One region of the Paenarthrobacter sp. NPDC018779 genome, then DNA from elsewhere that is predicted to be linked to it. Evidence: riboswitches for the same ligand, from Rfam matches in the RefSeq annotation. Region 1 holds a riboswitch; the other holds the start of a gene.
The links. Region 1 has a riboswitch for cyclic di-AMP ahead of ACH488_RS09650 (hypothetical protein). Riboswitches for the same ligand answer to the same signal wherever they lie in the genome.

Region 1 (7,281 bases):
GTGCGGACCGTGTTGGCCAGGCGGCCCAGCTTGGAGCGAAGACGGCGGATGTGGACATCGATGGTGCGCTCGTTGGGCACTTCCTCGGCGTTGCGCCACAGGCCTTCCAGGAGCTCGTCGCGGCCCACAGTGCGGGTGCCGTTCTCCACGAGGTAGTTGAGGAGTTCGAACTCCTTGAACGTCAGGTTCAGCGATTCGCCGTCCAGGTGGACTTCGCGGCGGGCCAGGTCGATGAGCACGCCGGACGGGCGGGCTTCCTGCTGCGGCGCGGGACGGGCGGCCTCAGTGCGCTGGCGGGCAGCAACCGTGGGGTCACCAAAGGTGGAGCGGACGACGTCGAGTGCGGACCCGGGTGCGTTGGCCGGCGCAACAGCGACTGCGGCGTAGCTCTCGGCACCGGTCACGAGGGACTGTGCGTAAGCGCGGATTTCCTGGGCCAGCTTGGCAATGGACGTCCCTGCAGCTGCAGCGGTTTCCTCGTCAATACCCATGTAGAGAACGAATCCGCGGGCCACGTTGTCGTTGGCGACGGGGCGAAGGCGCTCGGTCTGGGCAACCACCGGGGTGGGCGCAGTAATTGGCGCTGGTTCGTTGGTGGGTACTGCGCGCAACTGGCCGTAAGAGTTCGGGTTGTAGCCCTGGGGGACGTACCCGGGTGCCTGCTGGGCGCCCTGGGAACCGGGGGCATAGCCCGGACGGTTGCCAAAACCGGGGCGGAGGCCGGCATTGGAAGCGGCCTTATTGGCGTTACGGACAGAGATGTGGACGTATCCGGATGCAACTGACATGGAGTGCTTACCTCAAAAGTGAATAGCCGTCATCGCGGCTTCGAATGCTGGTTGTCCCCGCAATGAGTCTGGGGAGGGGCGCCCAACGCTGGGCAAGGGGGCGAATGCCTGAAACTTCTTTGGGGTGGAAAGTTAGGCTTGCATTCGACAACAGCGGGTCTCGTCGCCAGCGGGTGCGCTGGACCAGATTGCTGCGGCTGCAGGTGCTGTTGAGTTCTTGTTCACATTGGAAGTGTGCAACGTAACAAAGGCAACACGCAAGTAACAATGTGCCGAAACGTCCACATCCTGAGACAAGGGGCAGTATTGTGCCTCAAATCACAATTCAGCAGGTCCCTAAAATGAACGCCATTCCATTCGTCCGATGCCCGAAATATTGAACGAGGAGTGAACTTTCTTCGACGAATAGTGCATTATGGCCTTCACAATTTTCCAAGCACATGCGGCCATGGAATCTCACGATCTGAAACAGTTACTGACCAGTCGCAACTCGAATCCATCTCGATTTTAGTGGCCCGAATCTGCTACAAGCGGTAGAAACGGGCCACACGCCGGGCGGCGGGTCAGGAAGTGGTGCCCGAACCCGACGTCGAGCCCTGTCCCGAGGACGTGGTTGCAGTGGTGAGCCGGACGGATGCGGCCGTGTAGTTGTCGCCGTCCTTGGTAGCCGTTACCCGCACTTTGGCGCCCGATTTGATGTCCGCGATGGTCAGGCTGCTGGTGGTGCTGCCCCGCTGCCTGGTGCCTTGGGCCACGGCTGTATCCGAACTGAGGACGTACGTCTTGGTGAATCCATCGGAGCTCTTGACCGTCAGGGAATTGGACGAGACCTCACTGACCGTGCCGAGCTGATCGGCCATGGTCACGTATTCGTTGTCGCGGAGGACCACGTACTCCGAATGGATTGCGGTGTTCAGGCCACCGGCCATGCCCAAGCCGTCGGGCGACATGCCGCCCATCTGGCCAGGCATGCCCATGCCGCTCTGGCCCGTTCCGCTCTGGCCCGTTCCGCTTTGCCCGCTGCCGTCCTGGCTGGTTCCGCCGGGTCCGAGGCCCTGTCCCGGGACGCCTTGCTGCGCGCCGAGGCCGCCGGATTGGCCCAATGGAAGATTGGCCGCATCTGCCGAGCCGGCGTTACCCAAGGAGTAGAAACCCGCGGCCGTTCCTGCGGCGACAACCACGGCAACGCCGGCCACGATGAGGGTCCGCTTGAGCGTCCACCGGCTCAGCAGGGTTCCCTTGTCCTTGCCGGGAAGGGAGGTGCCCCAGCCGTTCGCGGGCGGAGCGCCCCAGCCGTTGGTGTTCGACGCCGGAGCTCCCCATCCGTTTTCGGCTGCGGAAGGGTCCGACGGCGGAGCTCCCCACCCCGCCGATGGCCGGGTTCCGCCGGGCTGGGTGGTGCCCTGCGGGGCCGGGGACGTGGGGTCTTCGGGGCGCTGCTGCTGGTTCATGGTGTTCTCCAGATGGGGTTGATGGTCCTCTTAGGCCCCAGAGTCTGCTGCCTGGCTGTGCGGAAGCTGTGTTGAGGAGCAGTCCCTCCTGTGACCTGTGGATTCACGTGTTTCAGGACTCCCACCTCGCTAGTGTTGACTTCACAGGGTCCTCACAGGACCGGCAAAGCGCCGGCAAACCAGCAGATTGGAGAGTTGTCACATGGCATCCCCGCACTCCATGACCAACAACCTTCCCCAGCTCTCCCACCCGGACGGCTCCCCCATCCGCGCCCTGGTGGTGGACGACGAGCCGAGCCTTGCCGAGCTCATGAGCATGGGCCTCCGCATGGCCGGCTGGTCCGTCGCCGTGGCCGCCGACGGACCCGAGGCCGTGAAGCTCGCCAAAGACTTCCGCCCGGACGTCCTGGTGCTGGACGTCATGCTTCCCGGATTCGATGGCGTCGAGGTCCTGAATCGGATCCGCGCGTTCGCCCCGGAGGTCCCCGCCCTTTTCCTCACCGCCAAGGACGCTGTCCAGGACCGAATCGTTGGCCTGGCTGCGGGCGGTGACGACTATGTGACCAAGCCGTTCAGCATGGAAGAAGTGCTGCTGCGCCTTCACCGCTTGGTGCAGCGTTCCGGTGTTGCCGCCATGGACACCGCAGAACTCGTAGTGGGCGACCTGACCCTGAACGTGGACACCCGCGAGGTAACCCGGGCCGGCGAGGACATCGCCCTCACGGCAACCCAGTTCGAGCTCCTGCGCTACCTCATGGAGAACCCCAAACGTGTGGTCAGCAAGGCCCAGATCCTCGACCGCGTGTGGGACTACGACTTCGGCGGGCAGGCGAACATCGTGGAACTCTACATCTCCTACCTGCGCAAGAAGATCGAGGCCAACCACCCGCCCATGATCCACACCGTGCGTGGCGCAGGCTACGTCATCAAGCCCGCGGACTAAGCCTTGACCACACTCTCAGGGGTCGCCAGGAAGACGCAGCGGAGTTGGCTGGACCCATCCACCTGGCATTTGCGGACCCGCCTGGTGCTCGTAGCCATGGCACTGCTCGTTGCCATCTGCGGGGCGGTGGGCGTAGTCAGCTATGCGTCCATGGACATGGTGTTCAACCGTCAGTTGGACAAGCAATTGGAGCAGGCGTCCAGCCGCGCAACTGATTTCGGCAGGCCACCCTCCAGCTTCCCGAACGGCCGGCCGGACCCCCTCGAAGCCCGTGGGCAGGGCGCCGGAACCCTGAATGCGCGGATCAGCGGGTCAACCGTCAGTAGCGCCGGGCTCATTGACGCTTCAGGAAACCGTGCGGCCCTCTCCGCCGAAGACAACCAGGTCCTCTTGGACCTCCCCTTGGACAACCGACCCGTGGACCGTTCGCTCTCCAACGGCGACTACCGGCTGGTGGCGGTCAAGATGCCCTACGGGGACGTGATCGTGACAGGCCTGCCGCTGGCTGACAAGCAGAGCACCGAAGCGTCCCTCGTCTGGACCATGGTGTTCGTATCGCTGGGCGGTCTGGTACTGATCGGGCTGGCCGGCACGGTCATCATCCGGCGGACCATGCGGCCGCTGGAGCAACTGTCCGAGGTGGCCACCAAGGTTTCCCGCCTGCCTCTCGACGCCGGCGAGGTAGCGCTTGCGGTGCGCGTACCCCCGTCGGCCTCCCACCCTGGCACCGAAGTAGGCAGCGTGGGCTACGCCCTCAACCAAATGCTGAACAACGTTGCCAGCGCCCTCGAAGCCAGGCAGGAAAGTGAAACCAAGGTACGGCAATTCGTTGCCGACGCCTCCCACGAGCTCCGTACGCCCCTTACAGCCATCCGGGGTTACACCGAGATGCTGCGGATGACCGAGAATTTCACCGAGGATGGCCGCAAGTCGCTGGCGCGCGTCCAGAGCCAATCGGAGCGGATGAGCACGCTGGTGGAGGATTTGCTGCTCCTGGCCCGTTTGGACGAAGGGCAGCCCTTGAAGGTCACGGACGTGGACCTGACGCAGTTGGTCATCGAAACCGTGACGGACGAGAAAGTCATGGCCCCGGACCACGTGTGGCAGCTCAAGCTTCCGGATGAGCCCATTACGGTCCGTGGCGATGGCACTCAACTTCATCAGGTGCTCGCCAACCTGCTGTCCAACGCACGCAAGCACACCGATCCTGGCACCACTGTGGTCACCGGCGTGATGCTGAGCGCGGACGGGAGTGCAGTGGTCACCGTGACGGACAATGGACCCGGCATTCCCGCGGATTTCCAAGGCCGCATCTTCTCCCGTTTTGCCCGGGCTGACGCTGCACGGTCGGGCTCCGAAGGGACCTCCGGGCTGGGACTCTCAATCGTCGAATCCATCGTTGGAGCGCACGGTGGCAGCGTCGAAGTCACCTCAAAACCGGGGCGCACGGAGTTCGCCTTGCGCCTCCCCTCGGTGAGTAGCGAACGGGTGTAACGAAACCGGCAAGGCGACGCACCGGCGTCGTGATCTCTGTTACCTAAATGTGACTTAAGCGAAATCCTCCTGTACCGTCGAAAGGGTGGGTCGCCCCAAGAGGCCCGCACCCGGGATGCGCCGAGCTCTGCCACTTCCCGGAGTTCCGTTCTCATCGAGGCAGAGACGGGGGACCCAGAGTCTCCGGGCCAGGCATTGCGCCGGCCCTTGGGGTGAAGCCGCAGCTACGCGCGCGGCCGGATGACCTCATCCGAACCCGACAGCTAACTCCGCAGGCGCTGAGAGGTAATCACACATGTCTGAATTCAAGGATCAGACGCGCCATTCCGCGCGTCATCGCGACGAAAACGATGCTCCCCTGACCAAGTCGCAGGCCGTTCTGAAGAACGCCGCGCGCCAGGGCAAGGCCGGCCACCGCATGTCGGTCGTAGCAGGTGTTGTTGCCGCCGCACTCGGCGTCGCTTCGCTGGGACAAGCCGCCAACGCCGCGTTCAACCTGCCGGAACTGAGCCAGGCCGCACAGACCCAAGCCGCCGTACAGTCTGACCCGAAGGCCAATGCTGCTTCAGACGCAGCTGCGGAAAAGGCTGCCGCTGATCGTGCAGCGTCGGCCAAGGCCGCAGCGGACCAGGCCGCGGCCGCAAAGGCAGCAGCTGAGAAGGCCGCCGCCGACAAGGCAGCTGCAGACAAGGCTGCCGCAGAGAAGGCCGCAGCCGACCAGGCTGCCGCTGCACAGGCCGCAGCTGAGAAAGCCGCCGCCGACGCCGCAGCAAAGGCCGCCGCTGACAAGGCGGCAGCAGCAGCTGCAGCCGCCGCAGCTGCCCCCAAGGCAATCGACGACCCCGCAGCAGCCAAGGCCTATGCCGCCAGCATCCTGGCCAACTACGGCTGGGGCCCGGGCGAAATGACCGCCCTCAACACGCTGTGGGAAAAGGAATCCAACTGGCGGACCACTGCCACCAATGCTTCCAGTGGCGCTTACGGCATTGTCCAGTCCCTCCCTGCTTCCAAGATGGCTACGGCAGGCGCTGACTGGCAGACCAACTACCAGACCCAGATCAAGTGGGGCCTGAACTACATCAAGGAACGCTACGGTTCGCCGTCCGCCGCCCTTGCCTTCCACTTGGCCAACAACTGGTACTAAGCCCGGAGGCTTCCCGATAGCCGCTCCTGTTCCCGCCGTTCGCAGCAACCCCAACTGATGCGCACGGCGGGACCGGGGGCGGCTTTTCGCGTCCCCACGCCAAGGTGTTCGCGTTCCACTGGCCGCCGCGCGGGCGACGTTTCCGTCCAACCAAGTTACACAGTCCCGTCACAGCTTCCGCCTAAAGCCCTCACAATCGGCGGCTCCACTCTGGATGCATGACGCTCATAGATCCAGCCACCAGTGCGCTGCCGAACCCCGCCCATGCGGGGCACTCCGCCGCTCCTGCCTTGCCCCACCGGCAGATGCGGCGCTCTCGCGTGGACACCCGGACCACAGTTCCCGTCCTGGACGTCACCGTTCCCGTCCACAACGAGGAAACGGACCTGGAGGAATGCCTGCGCCGCCTGCACGGACACCTCGTGGACACTTTCCCGCATTCCTTCCGCATCACGGTGGCGGACAATGCAAGCACGGACAACACCCTGAAGATCGCCGAGCGACTGGCCCGCGAACTCCCCGAAATTGCCGTCATGCGCTTCGAGGAAAAGGGCAGGGGCAACGCCCTCCGTCAGGTCTGGCTCGCGTCGCCTTCCCCCGTGCTGGCCTACATGGACGTGGATCTCTCCACCGACCTCGCCGCCCTGGCCCCACTGCTGGCCCCGCTGATCTCCGGGCACTCGGACTTGGCCATCGGCACCCGGCTTTCCCGCAACTCCCGGGTAGTCCGTGGACCGAAGCGCGAATTCGTGTCCCGCAGCTACAACGTCCTCCTGCACACCGTCATGGGTGCACGGTTCTCCGACGCGCAGTGCGGCTTCAAGGCCATCCGCGCGGACGTAGCCCACCAGATCCTCCCCCACACGCTGGACAACGCCTGGTTCTTCGACACCGAACTGCTGGTCCTCGCCGAACGCTGCGGACTCCGCGTCCATGAAGTCCCCGTGGACTGGACCGACGATCCCAACTCAAGCGTCGACATCGTACGTACCGCACTGGCCGACCTCCGCGGAATGGCGCGCCTGACGCGCGACCTGGTCACCGGCCGCATCCCCGTTCCCGAACTTCGTGCCGCCCTGGCCCGCGGACCACTCCCCGCTTCCTCACGGACCTCCGAGGCCACGCCGCGCACCAGCCTGTTCGGGCAACTTGTGCGCTTCGGATTCATCGGTGCCGTGTCCACCGTGGCCTACCTGGTGATCTTCCTGTTCTGCCGCGGTTTCATGGACCCGCAGCTCGCCAACTTCCTGGCGCTCATCATCACCGCCGTGGCAAACACCGCCGCCAACCGCCGCTTCACGTTCGGCATCCACGGCGGCAACCACGCACGGCACCACTTCGAAGGGCTGATCGTGTTCGGCATCGGCTTGGCGCTCACCTCCGGTGCGCTCGCCCTGGTGCATGGAAGCACGACGCCGGACCGCTGGGTTGAGGTGGCAACCGTGGTTGGGGCGAACCTCA
Region 2 (7,281 bases), on a different contig from region 1:
GAGTGCGCGGCCACGCCGGCGACAGCAAGGATCTCGTTGACGTCCACGTCAACGCCCTCAAGCTCAAACGCCTGCAGCAGCGTGCGGCACCATTCCTCGAGTGTCTCGTCCTGGCTTTTCACGTCCGCCTCCAAGTCGTTGTCAATGCCCAGGGCCGCTGCATCCTCCCACGTATCCACATCGTCCGTGGAGCCATCGGGAACGGCAACAGCCAGCACGTTCAGCCTAGCAAGCAGCTTGAAGACAGACGCGTTCGTTAACGACTGGGCTGCACCGACTTCGCGTTCCAGGGCCTGTGTGCTGTAGATACCAAGAAGAGGCTGTTGCCGGCCGTCGGAAGACACTGCCATGGCTCCCTCGGTGCCTTGATGCTTCTCAACTTCCTCAAGGATGGCCGCCACTCCCCGTGAGGCATGCGGCATGTCGCACGCCAGTACCAAGGTCCACGGAGCCGGATCAGCAGCCTCAAGGGCCGCAAGCCCCACAGCAATCGCCGCGGCCGGTCCGGCATAGGCGGGCTCTTCGCGCGCGGACAGGACTCCTTCCGGAAGGCCTTCCTGCCGCGGCCCCACCACCACCGTCCGCGAAGCACCCCGGACCGCGTCCAGGGCGTGCGTAAGGAGGCTCGCGCCGTCGTACTTCAACTCCGGCTTGGGCACGCCACCGAGGCGGGTGGCCCTGCCACCCGCCAGGATCACGGCGTTGAACTCCATCCGCACAGATTACCCGCCGGGCAGGAGCACAACAGAAATCGATCAGGCAGCGGATTCCGGCAAGAGGAACGGGTCCCAGTCCGGCGCAGGTTTCTCGAGTTCTTTGATCTGCCACATGGTTCCCGTGGGCGCGCCGGGCGTGAACCGAAGTTTCCAGCCCATCTCGGCGAGCGTCTGGTTGCTCTTGGCGTTATTGCATTTCAAGCACGCCGCAACCAGGTTTTCCCAGGAATCCGCGCCGCCCCTGGATTTGGGGTGGACGTGGTCTATGGTGTGCGCTGTCTTGCCGCAATAGGCGCAGCGGTGGCCGTCGCGGCGGAGCACCCCGCGGCGGCTCACAGCGGTGATCCTGTTGTACCGGGGACGGATGTAGCGGTTGAGAAGAATCACGGACGGACGTCCCAGAATCTCCTGTGGCCCGACGACAGGTTCGCCGCCTTCGGCCACTACGCTAGCTTTCCCAGTCAGCACAAGGACCAGCGCCCGGCGGAAGGTTACTACCGCCAGCGGTTCATATCCAGCATTCAGAACGAGTGTGCGCATGCACGTACCTCTTCACGGCCGCACCCGTCAGGGGCACGAGGGCCGGCTGCCCTCTGCATGTACGGGCTGTGGATCGACACCATAAGGGTAAGCACTTATATGCCGTATCAACGAATTTTCGGACCGGTTCCCGGGCGGTGTCGGCGAATGTTCATGTGCGGGACACCTTGCCTGGCCCTCCACGAGGGCCTAAAAGCTGAACGCCCCGCAGGAAATCCTGCGGGGCGTTCAAAGAAGCTGTATCAGCCGTTCACGCGGATGAAGACCGGGCCGGAGCCGACGTTCACGCTGAAGAGTGCGGTGGTGGATCCGTTCCATCCACCGTGCACTGCCATGCCGTTACCGACGTACACGGCGATGTGCGCCATTCCACCGTAACCACCGTTGGCGTAGTACGCGAGGTCGCCCGGCTGCGCTTCGGCGGCGCTGACGGTGCGGCCGAGGGAGAGGTAGCCGGCGGGCCAGTCGTGGAAGTTGATGCCCACGGCGGCCAGCGAGTTGGTCACCAGCATGGTGCAGTCCTGGGTCACGCCGAGCTGGGCGTAGGCTGCCGCGGCGATGGCAGCACCGAGGCCGCTGGACGCTGCCGGAGCCTTGGCGGCCGGGGCCGGGTTGCTGACGGCTACGGTGGCACTGGCGCCAGCAGTAGCAGTGGAGCCGGAGCCGGTTTTCGCTGCGGGCTTCTCAACTACGGGAGCCGGAGCCTCCACCGTGGTGACCACCGGGCTCTCGTAGGAGATGGCCACAGTGGAATCGGCAGCGATGGTGGACTGCGTGACTGCCTGGACATCAAGGGCCGTGGTGGCCGTGGACTCACGCTGGACGTTGGTGTCGGCGGCATTCGCAGCAACGCCACTGGTCAAGACCAGTCCTGAAGCGGCAGCGATCACAACTGCCTGGCGGCCGACGCCACCGGCGTTGTCACTGACAGCCTTCGCGATCACGGCAAGGGAGCTGGTCTTGGGGGCCTCAGCTCGGTGCCGTGCAACCTTGTGTGCACTGGTCATTTTTAATCTCTTTTCGTTTCCGCACGCGGTTGGGGCACGCACGGTTTGCGGGCAAGCCAGCACTTGGGGGGCATGCTGGCGTACCCCGAACGGGGTTTTAGCGGAGGGTGAAGAATGAAGACGTGCCGGTGGAAGCCACCGAGTGGAGCAAGGTTCCCTGGCTCGGGTTGAGAGCGCTGATCATCATGCCGTTGCCGACGTAGATGCCAACGTGTGCGCCGCCGTTCTGCATGACCAGGTCACCCGGCTGCGGCGTGCTGGTGGCCTTCATGGCAGTCCAGGCGTTGACGCGGGGAATGCTGATGCCGGCCTGGGCGTAAACCCACTGGGTGAAGCCGGAGCAGTCCCAGCCGTTGGGGGTGGTGCCGCCCCAAACGTAGGGGTGGCCGATGCCCGTGTAGGCGATCGCGGCGAGGCCGGAAGCTGCGGCGCTGGAGGCCGTTTCCTTGGCGTCGGAAGACTGTGCGGTGAGCGAGCCGGCGGCCTGGCTGCCAGTGGTCTGGTTGCCAGCTGTCTGGGAGCGCTGGGTGGTCTGCGACGCGCGCTGGACCTTCGGGGCTTCCTTGGTGGCCACGACGGGGCTCTCGAAGGAAACAGTGGCCGTCGGCTCTGCGGTGACAACCTCGGTGGTGAGGAGCTGCTGCGTGCTCGTCTCGGCCTTGGAAACATCGGTGTCCGCTGCCTGGGCCGGAAGGCCGACGCTGAGGACGAGGCCGGAGGCTGCGGCAAGAACTGCGGCCTGGCGGCCAACGGTTCCGGCATTCGCTGAAACAGCCTTCGAAAGAGTGTTCAACGGGTGAACCGTCTCGGCGCGGTGGCGCGCAGGGGTAGTGCGTGATGACACGTAGGTAGCCTCTCCCAATGCCTGCGAGGTGAGCTGTCGGATTCGGATGGGAGTCATCCGGCCACGCGCTTCGGGAAGCTTTGTGACTTAACCCCAAGGCCTTCTCTCGAAGACCAAAAGTGGTTCCCCCGCCCCTGCCAGACGAATTTTGCGAACGGACCTTGAGTGGTGGCAGAGCTAGGCAATCCACTCAAGTGCATCGGCCCCCTAAAAAGCCGATGCGCTTTAGACGGTACAACAGTTGAACACGAATGTCACATTCAGGTCACGGGGTGTGTCGCGAATGCGAGAGACGACCATCGACTTTGCTTAGAGCCAGCCCATGGGGTCCACGACTTCGCCGTTGACCTGGACCTCGAAGTGCAGGTGGCAGCCCGTGGAGGCGCCCGTGGTGCCGCTCAGGGCAACCACGTCACCGCGGTTGACAGTCTGGCCAACCTTCACGTTGAACGACGACAGGTGGTTGTACGTGGTTTCAAGGCCGTTGCCGTGATCCACTACAACGCGGTTGCCTCCGCCGTACTCGTGCCACCCTGCGAACGTGACCTTGCCGGCTGCTGCAGCGTGGACCTGGGTTCCGCACTGCGCAACGAAGTCCTGGCCGCGGTGGAAGTCGCCGGTGCCGCCGGTCAGCGGGCTGACCCGGTATCCGAACGGAGAAGCGGTGGTCAGCGTGTCCAGCGGGCTGCCAAGGGTTCCTTTGGAGGAACTGGCCTGGATGCTGCCGACGGACTGGGCGCTGAGCAGCTGCTTGAGCTTGCCGTCGGGATCGGCCTTGGTGGCCACCGCCGCGCGGCTGAAGTCGATTTTGGCCGACGCTTCCGCGGAAACCTCAGGCTGGCTGCCACCGGAGACGGCCAGGGCAGCTTCTGTTTGGCCCGACTCGGAGGTGGCCATGACGGGGCTTGTGGCCGGCAGACCGACAGTGAGGGCAAGGCCGGTGGCGGCAAGAGCCACTCCGGCTTTCTGCCCTACGCCACTGGCTGCGGCGAAATCGGCAACCTGGCGCAACGGGCTCTTACGGCGGCGCACCTGACGCTGGGTGTCGCGGGGCCGGATCTCCGTTACGACGCGGGCTGGCCGCAGCTCAGCAGCGGGGCCGGACGCGCGTCGGCGGCCCCTGACGTTCTGCGATGTCAAACTCTGTTCCTCTCTTGAAAGCCTGCGAAGTTAGCTGTCGGATTCGGATCAGAGAGTGCAAAGACCCGGCCCGCACGCAGCGCATACGGCACACAGGTATCCCGGAGGAAATTGCGTAAGTAGGCACTGCTGCTGCGGACTTCACCCCAAGGCTGCTTCTTCAGGCAGCCGATTGTGGTTCCCCCGCCTCTGCCAGTAGTGGATAACACCCCTGATCTGCTGGCAGAGCTCGGCTCCAGATCAGGTAACGCTTTGGTATCGGCGCTAGTAGATAACTATAGGGGATTAAAGCCTTCGGTAATAAATTCGTTATCTTCCGGCGGCGCCGCTTTCAGGGGCGGGCCCTTAGCACCTTTCGGCGGAAACTGCAGGTCACGCCGTTCCACCCGACTCTGGTAGTGAGATCAGACACTCCGGCCGGGGACACAAGTGAGGCACCCATCCTTTTCGGGAGAGGTGCCTCGAAAGTCCTACGTTCAGCCAACCGCCACGAAGACGTGGGCAGCAACTTCGGGGGGCAGTTCCAGGGCGCCCTCGATGCCGGGGACGCGGACGGAGATGTACTCCCCTACCCGCGCCAACGAAACTGCCGCGCCCGGACGGATCCCGCCTTCATCGAGTTGAGTCAGGAGCTCGGGCTCAACCTGGATGGGTTCGGCCAACCTGCTCACCACAACCCGTGAGTCCGTGGCGTAGCCGTCCATGGCCTGGATGAGGTTGACGTCGCCCTTCAAGGAGATCTGGCTGGTCCGCCCACCGAGTGCTTCCAGGCCCGGGATCGGGTTTCCATAGGGTGACTCGGTGGGGTGCTCAAGCAACTCGTACAGCCGGCGTTCAACCCGCTCACTCATCACGTGCTCCCAGCGGCAGGCCTCGTCGTGGACATAGGCCCAGTCCAGGCCGATCACATCGGCCAGGAGGCGCTCGGCCAGGCGGTGCTTGCGCATCACCTCGGTGGCCCGCTTCCGGCCAATCTCGGTCAACTCCAGATGGCGGTCATTGGAAACGACCACCAGGCCATCGCGCTCCATGCGGCCGATGGTCTGGGAAACAGTGGGACCGGAATGGCGCAGGCGCTCGGCAATGCGGGCCCGAAGAGCAACGATGTTCTCTTCTTCAAGCTCCAAAATGGTCCGAAGATACATCTCAGTGGTATCGATCAGATCCGTCATCCAGCTCAGCTCTCCTCGAACGCAGTTCTCGCGTAGTGTCCACCGTACCGCGTCCAGACGAGGCGGCCGGTCCCGTGGCGCCGCCCCATGACGCCTCCTCCAGCTTAGCTTATTTGGAATTACTCTGAATAATCCCCCTTCGCCTTCCTGCGCACCCGGACGGCACCGTTCCACGTGGCGGACTATGACAACCGCAGGTTCCTGCCCGCGCGCCACGTCAGGCAGAATTGGGGTGTCGAAGGAGCAGTTGATGCCACCTGCCACGACCCATCTTTGACCGATACCCATTGGAGCCACCCGTGAGCGACAACAGCATCACCATTCCCGCCGACCTGCTGCCCAAGGACGGACGCTTCGGCGCAGGACCGTCCAAGGTCCGCCCGGAGCAGGTCGAAGCCCTGTCCGCCGCGGCCACCACCATCCTTGGCACGTCCCACCGCCAGGCACCGGTGAAGAACCTCGTGGGGTCCGTCCGGGAAGGCCTCAGCACTTTCTTCCGCGCCCCGGAGGGCTACGAAGTTGTTCTCGGCGTCGGCGGCTCCACGGCGTTCTGGGATGTCGCGGCGTTCGGCCTGGTGGAGAACAAGGCCCAGCACCTCTCCTTCGGCGAGTTCGGCTCCAAGTTCGCGGCGGCCACCAACAAGGCTCCCTTCCTGGACGCCTCCTCCATCATCAAGTCCGAGCCGGGCACCCGTCCGTCGCCGCAGGCCGAGGCAGGCGTGGACGTCTATGCGTGGCCACAGAACGAGACGTCCACCGGCGTCGCGGCTCCGGTCAAGCGCGTCGAAGGCGCCGATGAGGGCTCGCTGGTCCTGGTGGACGCAACCTCCGCTGCCGGCGGCTTGGACGTGGACGTCGCGGAATCGGACGTCTACTACTTCGCCCCGCAGAAGAACTTCGCTTCCGACGGCGGTCTGTGGCTGGGCCTCTTCTCCCCCGCTGCGCTGGAGCGCGCTGCCCGGGTGAAGGCCAGCGGCCGCTGGATCCCCGACTTCCTGGACCTGCAGACGGCGATCGACAACTCCAAGCTGAACCAGACCTACAACACGCCGTCGTTGTCCACGTTGGTCACGCTGGACGCCCAGGTGCAGTGGCTCAACAGCAACGGTGGCCTGGACTTCGCCAGCAAGCGCACGGCGGACTCCGCCAGCCGCGTGTACTCCTGGGCTGAGGCCTCCGAATACGCCACGCCGTTCGTGGCCAACGCCGAGGAACGCTCCAACGTGATCGCCACCATCGACTTCGACGATTCGATCGACGCGGCGGCCATTGCCAAGGTGCTGCGGGCCAATGGTGTGGTGGACACCGAGCCCTACCGCAAGCTGGGCCGCAACCAGCTCCGGATCGCCACGTTCGTGGCCATCGAACCGGACGACGTTTCGGCACTGCTCGCCAGCATCGACTACGTGGTTGGTGAACTGAAGAAGTAAACACCATCAGCGGCCGCAGGGCCGGAAACACTGAAAGGCGCCTGCCGGAATGGTTCTTCCGGCAGGCGCCTTTGTGTGTCTTCAGTTGTTGCTAGTCGTATTGCCCGGAGTGGTCCGCGTCGTCGACGGCGTCCCCGGTTTCTCCCGAATCGTCATCCGCGTCGCCATCGCCCTGGGCATCGTCCTCGGCCGCTTTGACCGTTTCCTCGGTGACGTCTTCCTCGGTCTCTTCAACCAACGGCGTCTCGTCCTCCGGCCGCACCCGTTTGGCCCACGGCACCCATTCCGGCGCGAGGATGGAGTCCTCGGACGGCAGGAGCCCCAGCTCGCTGACCGTGACGATCTTGGACCGGGAGTTGCGGGTGACCACCGCATACCACTGCCAGCCGCCGTAACCTGCCAGCTTCGATTCGAAGAGGTGGGTCACTACCC

Region 2: linked by a shared signal. The riboswitch ahead of ACH488_RS07035 (M23 family metallopeptidase) and the one ahead of ACH488_RS09650 (hypothetical protein) in region 1 are both predicted to bind cyclic di-AMP.

What each region holds. Positions count from the first base shown of each region.
Region 1 is NZ_JBIRZS010000006.1:168,961-176,241, reverse strand. It holds gene ACH488_RS09670 (winged helix-turn-helix domain-containing protein) at 1-788, opposite strand, end outside; gene ACH488_RS09665 (hypothetical protein) at 1,352-2,239, opposite strand; gene ACH488_RS09660 (response regulator transcription factor) at 2,442-3,182, shown strand; gene ACH488_RS09655 (ATP-binding protein) at 3,186-4,676, shown strand; cyclic di-AMP (ydaO/yuaA leader) riboswitch at 4,785-4,968, shown strand; gene ACH488_RS09650 (hypothetical protein) at 4,972-5,820, shown strand; gene ACH488_RS09645 (glycosyltransferase) at 6,039-7,281, shown strand, end outside.
Region 2 is NZ_JBIRZS010000004.1:162,763-170,043, forward strand. It holds gene ACH488_RS07015 (NTP transferase domain-containing protein) at 1-713, opposite strand, end outside; gene ACH488_RS07020 (HNH endonuclease) at 756-1,256, opposite strand; gene ACH488_RS07025 (NlpC/P60 family protein) at 1,499-2,263, opposite strand; gene ACH488_RS07030 (C40 family peptidase) at 2,361-3,107, opposite strand; cyclic di-AMP (ydaO/yuaA leader) riboswitch at 3,112-3,277, opposite strand; gene ACH488_RS07035 (M23 family metallopeptidase) at 3,417-4,247, opposite strand; cyclic di-AMP (ydaO/yuaA leader) riboswitch at 4,252-4,492, opposite strand; gene ACH488_RS07040 (metal-dependent transcriptional regulator) at 4,724-5,419, opposite strand; gene serC (phosphoserine transaminase) at 5,719-6,849, shown strand; gene ACH488_RS07050 (DUF3027 domain-containing protein) at 6,941-7,281, opposite strand, start outside.